Regions from separate parts of the Brevibacillus sp. DP1.3A genome, predicted to be linked through region 1. Evidence: riboswitches for the same ligand, from Rfam matches in the RefSeq annotation. Region 1 holds a riboswitch; each other region holds the start of a gene.
What was found. A riboswitch is a leader RNA that binds a small molecule or an ion and turns the genes downstream of it on or off. The one in region 1 is predicted to bind cobalamin.
Positions count from the first base shown of each region.

Region 2: it holds a riboswitch for cobalamin, as region 1 does, so the genes downstream of both, HP399_RS05710 (energy-coupling factor ABC transporter permease) here and HP399_RS20750 (ABC transporter substrate-binding protein) in region 1, are expected to answer to the same signal.
Region 3: it holds a riboswitch for cobalamin, as region 1 does, so the genes downstream of both, metE (5-methyltetrahydropteroyltriglutamate--homocysteine S-methyltransferase) here and HP399_RS20750 (ABC transporter substrate-binding protein) in region 1, are expected to answer to the same signal.

Region 1 is NZ_CP085876.1:4,556,534-4,559,810, forward strand. Features, by position in the region: gene HP399_RS20745 (FecCD family ABC transporter permease) at 1-786, opposite strand, end outside; gene HP399_RS20750 (ABC transporter substrate-binding protein) at 856-1,875, opposite strand; cobalamin riboswitch at 2,045-2,245, opposite strand; gene HP399_RS20755 (M24 family metallopeptidase) at 2,262-3,277, opposite strand, start outside.
Region 2 is NZ_CP085876.1:1,265,597-1,268,873, forward strand. Features, by position in the region: gene HP399_RS05700 (GerAB/ArcD/ProY family transporter) at 1-98, opposite strand, end outside; gene HP399_RS05705 (quinone-dependent dihydroorotate dehydrogenase) at 250-1,341, shown strand; cobalamin riboswitch at 1,475-1,669, shown strand; gene HP399_RS05710 (energy-coupling factor ABC transporter permease) at 1,811-2,575, shown strand; gene HP399_RS05715 (energy-coupling factor ABC transporter substrate-binding protein) at 2,572-2,856, shown strand; gene cbiQ (cobalt ECF transporter T component CbiQ) at 2,853-3,277, shown strand, end outside.
Region 3 is NZ_CP085876.1:3,193,110-3,196,386, forward strand. Features, by position in the region: gene nrdE (class 1b ribonucleoside-diphosphate reductase subunit alpha) at 1-347, shown strand, start outside; gene nrdF (class 1b ribonucleoside-diphosphate reductase subunit beta) at 403-1,353, shown strand; cobalamin riboswitch at 1,440-1,639, shown strand; gene metE (5-methyltetrahydropteroyltriglutamate--homocysteine S-methyltransferase) at 1,784-3,277, shown strand, end outside.

The sequences.
Region 1 (3,277 bases):
TAATCCAACAAAACCGATTGATCCCGCTATGGACACGATCACCCCCGTGAGCAGTGCCGTGATCACCAGGAGAAGCTTGCGGAATTGTACCGTATTAACCCCTAATGTCCCCGCTGACTCCTCGCCCATCAACATCGCATTGAGCGAGCGATATTGGGCCATTAAGACGATGAGACAGATGACGACAATCATTGTTGGGATCGTCAGGTACTCCCATTTCCCACCAGCCAAACTACCACTTAACCAAAACAGGACCGTCCCAATTCCATGCTCATTTGGCGCTGAAAAAACAAGGAGACTAGTAATGGCCGACAAGATCGCAGATATCGCAATTCCGGCCATGAGCAGGCGTACCGTCGAGTTTTGTCCTCCGATACGGGATAGCGTAAAAATGAGAATGATTGACACAAGGGAGCCTGTAAAAGCGCCAAAGGATAGCGCATACTGCCCGTACATGCTGAATGCTCCGAATATAATCACCGAGGTAGCTCCAACCGAAGCACCTGAAGATACACCTAACACATACGGGTCAGCCAGGGAGTTGCGAACCAACGACTGGATCGCTACTCCCACGACAGATAGACCTGCTCCGACGATCGCCCCCAAAAGTACACGCGGAAAGCGAATATCCCAAATAATCGTTTGCTCCCCTTTGGACCAATCCATCTCAATCCATTGGGTCAATATCGGAATTTTTGATAAGGCGATTTTCCATACCGTTGTCGGCTTAATCTCCACTGATCCCAAGGTAACTGCGAACGTAATGGAGAGGAAGAGTCCGACCAGTAGAGTAATGATGATATAAGGTAACTTGATCTGTTGCAGTGCTATTCCCTCCCTTAAAAGGGGTGTACTCTATTTGAATTTATCCGGGTAGAGTCCTTCCGCCAAAATTTTTAGCGCAATCGGTGCTCGAACGCCTTCAGAAGCCGCAGACAATGGCAATACCATTAGTCGTTGATTTTTAATCGCCGGGATATCCGCCAGTTCTTTTTTTGTCAAAAGGAAATTACGTTTTTGCTCAACGGTTCTATCACCGTAGTCTACGATAATAATCACGTCTGGATTGCGACTCACTACTTGTTCCCAACTAACCTCTGCCCAACCCTTTTGAATGTCATCAAAAATGTTCTTACCGCCAGCAGTCTTGATTAAGGACGTCATGTAGTTGTTGGCTGCTGTGAATGGTTTGTCTTCCCCGTTGTCGTACACGAACACTTTAAGTGGCTCGTCCACCTTGCCAATTTTACTAAGCGTTTGGTCCATTTCACTCTTCATTTTGTTGATCAAATCATCAGCTTTGTCTTCCACACGGAAAATGCGTCCAATATTCGTAATGTCTGCAAACACATCGTCGATTGTCGGGCCAGGCATACTAGATGACGTTTGCAGATACGATTTGATGCCGACTTTTTCCAAATCCTGCATCGATCCTACGCCCTTTTCGCCGAATCCGCTTTTCCATCCGGCGTACACGAAGTCTGGGTTCGCTGCCAGCAGCACTTCTTTCGTAGGATACTTATCAGACAGTACCGGAATCTTGTCGTAATCTGCTTTTAACTCTGGAAGGATTTCATCGTCTAGGTAAGCGGTTCCGACCATTTTATCAGCAAGGCCCAATGTCAACATGATTTCGGTGACGTGTTGGTTCAATGTCACAGCACGCTCAGGTGCTGTTGGATAAGTCATTTCGATACCATTATTGGTGAGTGTTACAGCCTTGCCCTCTGCTGCTGGTGCAGCTGTTTGTTCTGTTTTGGCTGGAGCCTGTGTTGTCGTAGTGGAGCCGCATGCCGAAACCAAAAGCATGGCAGCTGTCATGATACCGAAAGCTAGTCCTTTCATTACTGTATGTGATTTGTTTGCCTTAACCATCTGTAATCCCCTTTTCTCTATGTATATGATGGGTTGAACCAAATCCTCCACAAAAAAAGCACCCCCCATTTCTATCGGGAGGTGCATGACAAACGTAGATATAGCTATAAGCAGGCACAAAGGCGCCCTTTCATAGACTGCTTCCACATCTGCCCCATCCTCGTGGGTCGATTTTAAATGATCGCATGGCAGGTCTCCTGGCTTACGGATCAACACACCCAGCTACCTTCCCATTTTTTGTCTCGCAAAAAACAGTGGCTATACGCTAGGCGCTCCTCGTTACAGTGGCGGGACCGCGCCGGTTTCTCACCGGACTTCCCTTTTAAGCTGACGGCATATGCCATCCAGCACCATTCGATACGTATTCAATTTTTACGATTTATTCATTAGTTGATAGAAGTCAGTTTTTTCGGGAACTGCGTGAGAATTTCAACGCCCGTTTCCGTAACCAATACATCATCTTCAATCCGCACTCCGCCTACACCTGGCAGATAGATGCCCGGCTCGATCGTAAAGACCATCCCTGGACGAAGCACTTCTTGGTTCTGGCTGTGAACAGACGGATATTCATGTACATCCATCCCAAGTCCATGCCCCAGACGGTGCATGAAGTATTCTCCGTAGCCTTTTGCAGTGATGACATCGCGAGCGGTTTTATCCAAATGCGCAAAGGTCACACCCGGACGAATCTCAGCAATTGCCGCTTCGTTGGCAGCCAATACTGTCTCGTAAATTTCTTGAAGCTGGGCACTGATCTCGCCTACAGCAAAGGTACGGGTAATATCGGATACATATCCGTTCGCTGCTACTCCAATATCAAACAAAAGCAAGTCGCCTTCTTGCACCTGGCGCGTTCCTGGTTTCCCGTGTGGCAGTGCCGACTTCTCCCCTGCCAATACCATGGACGTGAAGGATGGACCTTCCGCACCCAAGCGCTTCATCTGGAATTCCAGCTCAGCTACGATTTCCGTCTCGGTCATGCCTGTCTTGACTTTTTTCAGGGTCTCCCGCAAGGAATCCTCGACCAACTGAACAGCATGCTTCAGACGATCCACTTCATCCGCGGATTTGATCAAACGCATTTCACGCAGTGGCTCTTCCACGTCCACATAGCTCGACGCCAGAACAACTTGTCCAAGTGCTTCATAGCGCTCGACAGTCATATGACTTTTCTCAATACCGAGCTTCGTCAAATTCGCTGGTAACACTTGCTTGAGGATTTCATACGGGTTTTGGATATCCGTATGTGTATGGATATCTTGAACGAACGAAGCCTCTGCCGCTGCCTCACGATCAAGAGCAGGTACAATTAAAGAAGGTTTTCCCTCAGCAGGAATAACGAGACCCATAAAACGTTCATGCGGGTCTGTAAAAAATCCGGTCAAATAGTAGACGTGCTTGG
Region 2 (3,277 bases), 3.3 Mb from region 1:
AGTACGAGGGGGATGACGGTTACGTGGTTCGTAATGCCGATCGTCAGCATCATCACCATAATGGCTTGACCAATCCCGATTTTTCCGTCCACTTTCATGAAAGACTTATCCCCCTGTGCGTGGTGGTGTTGTTAGGATTTGCCTGCTTGCTTGGAAATATGTATCAGGTATAAAGGTTACATCCTCCCGAAAAAGTATGGTATTCTACTATGAGGTAAAAAGGTAGAAACGGAGTAAGGAGTGCAGCCGATGTATCAGCTCATAAGAAAATATCTATTCCAGCAAGATGCGGAAGAGATTCATGAAAAGACAATTGGTGCCTTAAGGCTAGTGGAGGATTCTGCTCCAGGCAAAAGCATCCTGAAGATGATCTATCAGGTAAAAGACCAGCGGTTGGAGAATAAGCTGTGGGGAATGACGTTTCCGAATCCAGTCGGACTTGCAGCCGGTTTTGATAAAAATGCAGAAGTCTATCATGCGTTGGGTGCTCTTGGTTTTGGGTTTGTGGAAATCGGGACGTTGACGCCGCAGGGGCAGCCAGGCAATCCGAAGCCGCGTTTGTTCCGATTGCCGGAACATCAAGCTGTCATTAACCGGATGGGCTTCAACAATCACGGTGCGTATTTAGCTTCCCAGCATTTGGTCGGTTACGCATACTCAGATGTTCCGATTGGGATTAACATTGGGAAAAACAAAGTAACGCCGAATGAAGAGGCGGCCATCGACTATAGCAAATGTATGGACATGCTCTATGCATACGGTCACTATATCGTCATTAACATCAGCTCTCCGAATACCCCGAATCTGCGTGACTTGCAGGAAACAGAGAGCTTGCGTCATTTGGTGCGTGCAGTAAGGGAAAAGGCGACTGAAATGGAAGCGCGTGCCATCAAGAAAAAACCGATATTGCTGAAAGTAGCACCAGACATGTCGGATGAGCACATGCGCGATGTTGTTCACGCTGCTGTTGAAGAAGGCATATCCGGAATTATCGCTACCAATACGACACTGTCACGCGAGGCGGTTTCCGGACATCGATTTGCCGAGGAAGCTGGTGGCTTGAGCGGAAGACCTCTTACGGAGCGTTCCACCGCTTGGGTAAAGGAGATTTATCAAGAAGTAGGAGACAAGGTACCAATCATTGGTGTCGGAGGCATTTATAACGGCGAAGACGCCTACGCGAAAATCCGAGCAGGAGCCAGTCTCGTTCAGGTGTATACGGGGATGATTTATCAAGGCCCAGGTATTGCCAAGCAAATCAACAAAAAACTGCTCAAGCTCATGCAGCGCGATGGTTTTAAACATATTAGTGAAGTAATTGGCGTGGACGCAAAAGAATAGATAGAACAAGCACGCATAGGTCGATGGCTCCGTTTGTAGTGGGTCATTGGCTTATGCGTTTTTGCTTATATTCTTCCGATTTATGTAGTGATCCGGTATAATGATGTGGGACAAACATGAATTGTCTGTCAATTGCATATTGTCGGCGTTAGGTGCCTTTATGTGACGCATAAAGGGTAACAGGGAATCGGGTGAAAGTCCCGAGCGGTCCCGCCACTGTAACCAAGGAGCTCTCTTTGAGAAGGAAACCACTCATTTTCGTATGGGGAAGGACAAAGAGCGCATGGATCTGGAAGCCAGGAGACCTACCTAGTAGCCACACCACAGAACCTTCGCGGAAAGGAGCGGTGAATACGAGGCAATGAGGCTGTATAGTCAGTCTGTTGTTTTGTGTGCACATCTCGTCCATTGATGGATGGGATTTTTTTATTTGTAGGAAAGAACGAAAGTCAGTGAAGGAGGAATGAACATGAATCGATATCGTCTCGTATCGACTTGTCTGATGATCGCGGGCTTTGTCCTGTATTTTTTGCTCAATGAACCAGAGACAGGACATGCGATGCACATCATGGAAGGGTATTTGCCATTGTCCTGGGCCTTATTTTGGTGGGCTGTCTTCTTGCCATTTTTTATGCTTGGAATTCGCTCGATTAACAAGATTGTAAAAGAACATCCCGAAATGAAGCTCCTTATTGGCGTTGCTGGAGCGTTTGCGTTTGTTTTATCTGCACTAAAAATACCTTCGGTTACAGGCAGCAGCTCTCATCCGACTGGAACGGGGCTTGGCGCCATTATGTTTGGGCCTTTTGCGATGTCTGTGTTAGGGAGCATGGTGCTCTTGTTTCAAGCTTTGCTTTTGGCACATGGAGGTTTGACTACGCTAGGGGCAAATGCTGTATCCATGGCTGTAGTAGGACCACTGGTGGCATACGGAATCTATCGGATGATCATGAAGGTCAACGGAAGCCAACGTCTGGCTGTTTTTGCGGCGGCTGCTTTGGCTGACCTCGCTACCTATGTGGTGACTTCGATTCAACTGGCACTCGCATTTCCAGCTGAATCTGGCGGAGTGTTGGCCTCGTTTGCCAAATTTGCAGGAATTTTTGCATTCACGCAAGTACCGCTCGCAATCAGTGAAGGTCTGTTGACTGTCCTTGTTTGGAACTGGTTGTTATCTTACAACGCAAAAGAGCTTACACAGCTTCGTTTGCTCAAACGGGAGGAATCGCTGTGAAAAAAGGATGGAACTGGCTTTTACTCTTGGGGGTAATCGTATTGGCGATTGTCCCGCTGTTGCTGGTGCAGGATTCGGAATTTGGCGGCGCAGACGGCGTAGCGGAGGAAGCGATTAAGGAAATTGCTCCGAATTACGAACCGTGGTTTCAACCGCTGATAGAACCACCAGGGGGAGAGACGGAGAGTCTATTGTTTGCGGTGCAGGCGGCGTTGGGAGCGGGAGTGGTTGGCTACGCTGTAGGCTTGTACAAAGGTCGGTTGGATAAGCGGAAAAAATGAACGGTCTGCAGCTTGATTCACTTTCTTATCAAAGCAGGCTAAAACGTCTGCCGCCAGCTCATAAGTTATTGCTGGCGAGTGTATTGTTACTACTCGTCTTGGTGGGACATGTATGGATGCAGATGGCCGTCGTTGTTTGGATGACGGTATGGGTAGTGGTGTATGCCCGTATTCCTGTCCGTATCTATTGTGCCTTTATGATCGTGTCGCTCTCGTTTTTCGTGGCGGGGCTCCCTGCCCTATTGGTAGAAGGGGCGAGAGCAGGAGAAGTACACGTCCAGGTCGCGGCAGCATGGGAGTTGGGTTCGTATGTGCTCTATGTGCCTATGTCATCATTTGGTAAAGTTTGGATTTTATTTTGGCGTACCATGGCGAGCTTATCTTGCTTTGCTTTCATTTTGTTTACCGTGCCGTTTGCTGA
Region 3 (3,277 bases), 1.4 Mb from region 1:
ACATTCAGAATGCGACTTCTAGTGTGATGCCAATCGTTGAGCATATCGAAACGAGAACGTATGCCAACTCGACGACGTATTACCCGATGCCGTACTTGTCGCAGGAAAACTATTTTTACTACAAATCGGCGTATGTAATCGATCAATTCAAAGTGATTGATCTGATTGCCGAAATTCAAGAGCACATCGACCAAGGAATTTCGACTGTGCTGCACGTGAACAGCAATATTTCAACCAGAGAACTGGCTCGCTATTACATTTACGCAGCGAAAAAAGGTCTGAAGTCACTCTACTATACCCGTACGAAGCATTTGACTGTAGAAGAGTGCATTAGCTGCGCTATTTAGTGAACTCGATTTATAAATGGAAAAGCATCAAGCAAATAGAGAAGAGGAACGCCATATGAAAGCAGTCAATTGGAACAGGCCGGACGACGATTTTACGATGACGTTTTGGAATCAAAACATCATGCAGTTCTGGACGGATGATGAGATTCCGCTGTCAGATGACAAGATGTCCTGGATGGAGCTCAGTGCGACTGAACGCGACACATATAAAAAAGTATTGGGCGGTCTCACCTTGCTAGATACGGTTCAGGGTGGAGTAGGGATGCCGAAGATCATGGAGCATGTCGATGGACTACAAAGAAAAGCGGTTCTCGCCTTCATGGGCATGATGGAGCAAATCCATGCCAAATCGTACAGTAGTATTTTTACAACGCTGGCATCGACAGAAGAGATTGACGGTATTTTTTCGTGGGTAGAAAACAATCCACATCTGCAAAAGAAAGCGGCCCTCATCTCGAAACGCTATCAAGAAATTGAGAAACCGAAAGACTTATACATGGCGATGGTAGCGTCCGTCTTCCTGGAAAGCTATCTGTTTTATAGCGGCTTCTTCTATCCGCTCTATTTGGCGGGGCAAGGCAAGATGACAAGCAGCGGGGAAATTATCGATCTGATTGTTCGCGACGAGAGCATCCACGGACTCTATGTCGGCGTTCTCGCGCAAGAAGTCTATCAAGGTCTGAGTGTGGTCGAGCAGGCCGCAGCAAAAGAGGAACTGTATGCCCTTTTGCACGAGCTGCAAGAAAATGAAGAGGCCTATACGACTTCGTTGTATACGGAAATCGGATTGGCTGAAGAGGTTCATGTGTACGTGCGCTATAATGCGAACAAGGCTTTGATGAATCTGGGGCTGGACCCGCTATTCCCGGAGGAAGAAGTGAACCCGATCGTACTGAACGGTATTCGCACGCAGACGAAGCAGCATGACTTCTTCTCGAAAAAAGGAAATGGTTATGTCCGCACGCTAAACGTAGAGCCGTTGACCGATGATGATTTTAAATTCTAGTATGACAAAAAATGGATTCTGTGTTACTGTATGAACAGTATGCTGCCCTGCTAGTTTACTGGGGCACTTCACAGAACCACGATAACTTCATAAGAGTGGGAACAGGTTCTTTGGTTATCAAGATCGACCAAGGATGAAAAGGGAAGTCGGTTAGAATCCGACACGGTCCCGCCACTGTATGAGGGGAGTCGGCACATTTATCAGCCACTGATCCAAACGGATTGGGAAGGCATGTGCAGATGATGATCCCAAAGTCAGGAGACCTGCCTGTTTCGACGACACTGCTTAACCTACGGGAGATAGGGAGGTGTTAGGATGCTGTGATCTCAGTGCTTATTTGGCATTTCTAACGTTCTTTTTGATCGTTGGAGATGCCTTTTTTATTGGGCGGATTCAAGTCAAGATCGAATAAAGAATGGAGAGGAAGCTCATGAAAAGCAGCAATTTGGGATATCCACGGATCGGGAAGAACCGGGAGTGGAAAAAGGCATTGGAAGCATTTTGGGCAGGCACTATCGATGAGGAAAGCCTGGTACAGCAAATGGAGCAAATCCGTCACCAAAACCTGTTGCGTCAGCAGGAAAAAGGGGTCGAGCTGATCCCTGTGGGTGACTTTACGTACTACGATCACATGCTGGATATGGCTGTGATGTTTGGAATGGTCCCCAAGCGTTATGAATACAAAGGAGGCCCGGTTTCTTTAGCCACATACTTCGCCATGGCTCGCGGTTCGAAGGAAGCTGTCGCCAGCGAAATGACGAAATGGTTTAACACGAACTACCATTATATCGTCCCGGAGTTCGGTGAACGACAACCAGCCATAACCGAGAATAAGCCTCTCCAAGCATATTTGGAGGCCAAGGAAAAGTTTGGCATCATCGGAAAGCCCGTCATTGTAGGCCCGTATACGTTTGTCAAATTGTCCAAAGGATATGAGAAAAACGAATTTGAGATCGTCGTGGATCAACTCGTTCCGCTTTACATAGACGTTCTCCGCGAGTTGGAGCTGCACGGCGTGGAATGGGTGCAAATCGATGAGCCTGCATTTGCACTGGATGTATCGGAGCTTGATCGCGCCATCATCAAACGTATCTATGCGCAAATCGGTCAAGCACTACCACATCTACAGTGCATGCTGCAAACCTATTTTGAAGCGGTGGATTGGTACGAGGAGCTGATTTCCTTACCAGTAAAAGGAATTGCTCTTGATTTTGTACACGGAGCGAAGCGCAATCTGACCAATCTGAAAACACAGGGGTTTCCAGCAGACAAGATTCTCGGAGCGGGAATCATCGACGGTCGAAACATATGGCGTGCGTCCATTGAGGAGAAGTGGGAGCTGATCAAAGAAATTTCCGAGATCGTACCACTCGAAAAGCTGTGGCTGCAGCCGTCCAGTAGTTTGTTGCATGTACCTGTAACGGTTGAAGCAGAGAGCGACTTGCCAGAGGAAGTCATGCCTGCATTGGCGTTTGCCGACGAAAAACTGGGGGAAGTACAGCTCTTAGTCCAAGGATTCCGATATGGTAAGTATGTCATTTCGAAAGAGATCGCCCAAAATGAAGCGGACTTGCTGAAGCTGGCATTATCTCCAGCGAGGAATCGTCGAGGAGTGCAGAATGCTTTACGTCAAATAGCTGCAGCAAAACTTGAAAGAAGTGTTCCTTATCTCGAACGTCGAGAGATTCAACAAAATACGTGGAAGTTGCCACTGTTGCCAACTACTACAATCGGAAGCTTCCCTCAGACGGCGGAGGTTCGCCAAGCCCGACAGCAGTTTAAAAAAGGGAATTGGACAGTGGAACAATACGATGCTTTCATTCAGGCGCAAATCAAGGAATGGATTGAGATACAAGAAGAGCTCGGTCTAGATGTCCTCGTCCATGGTGAGTTCGAACGAACCGATATGGTTGAGTATTTTGGC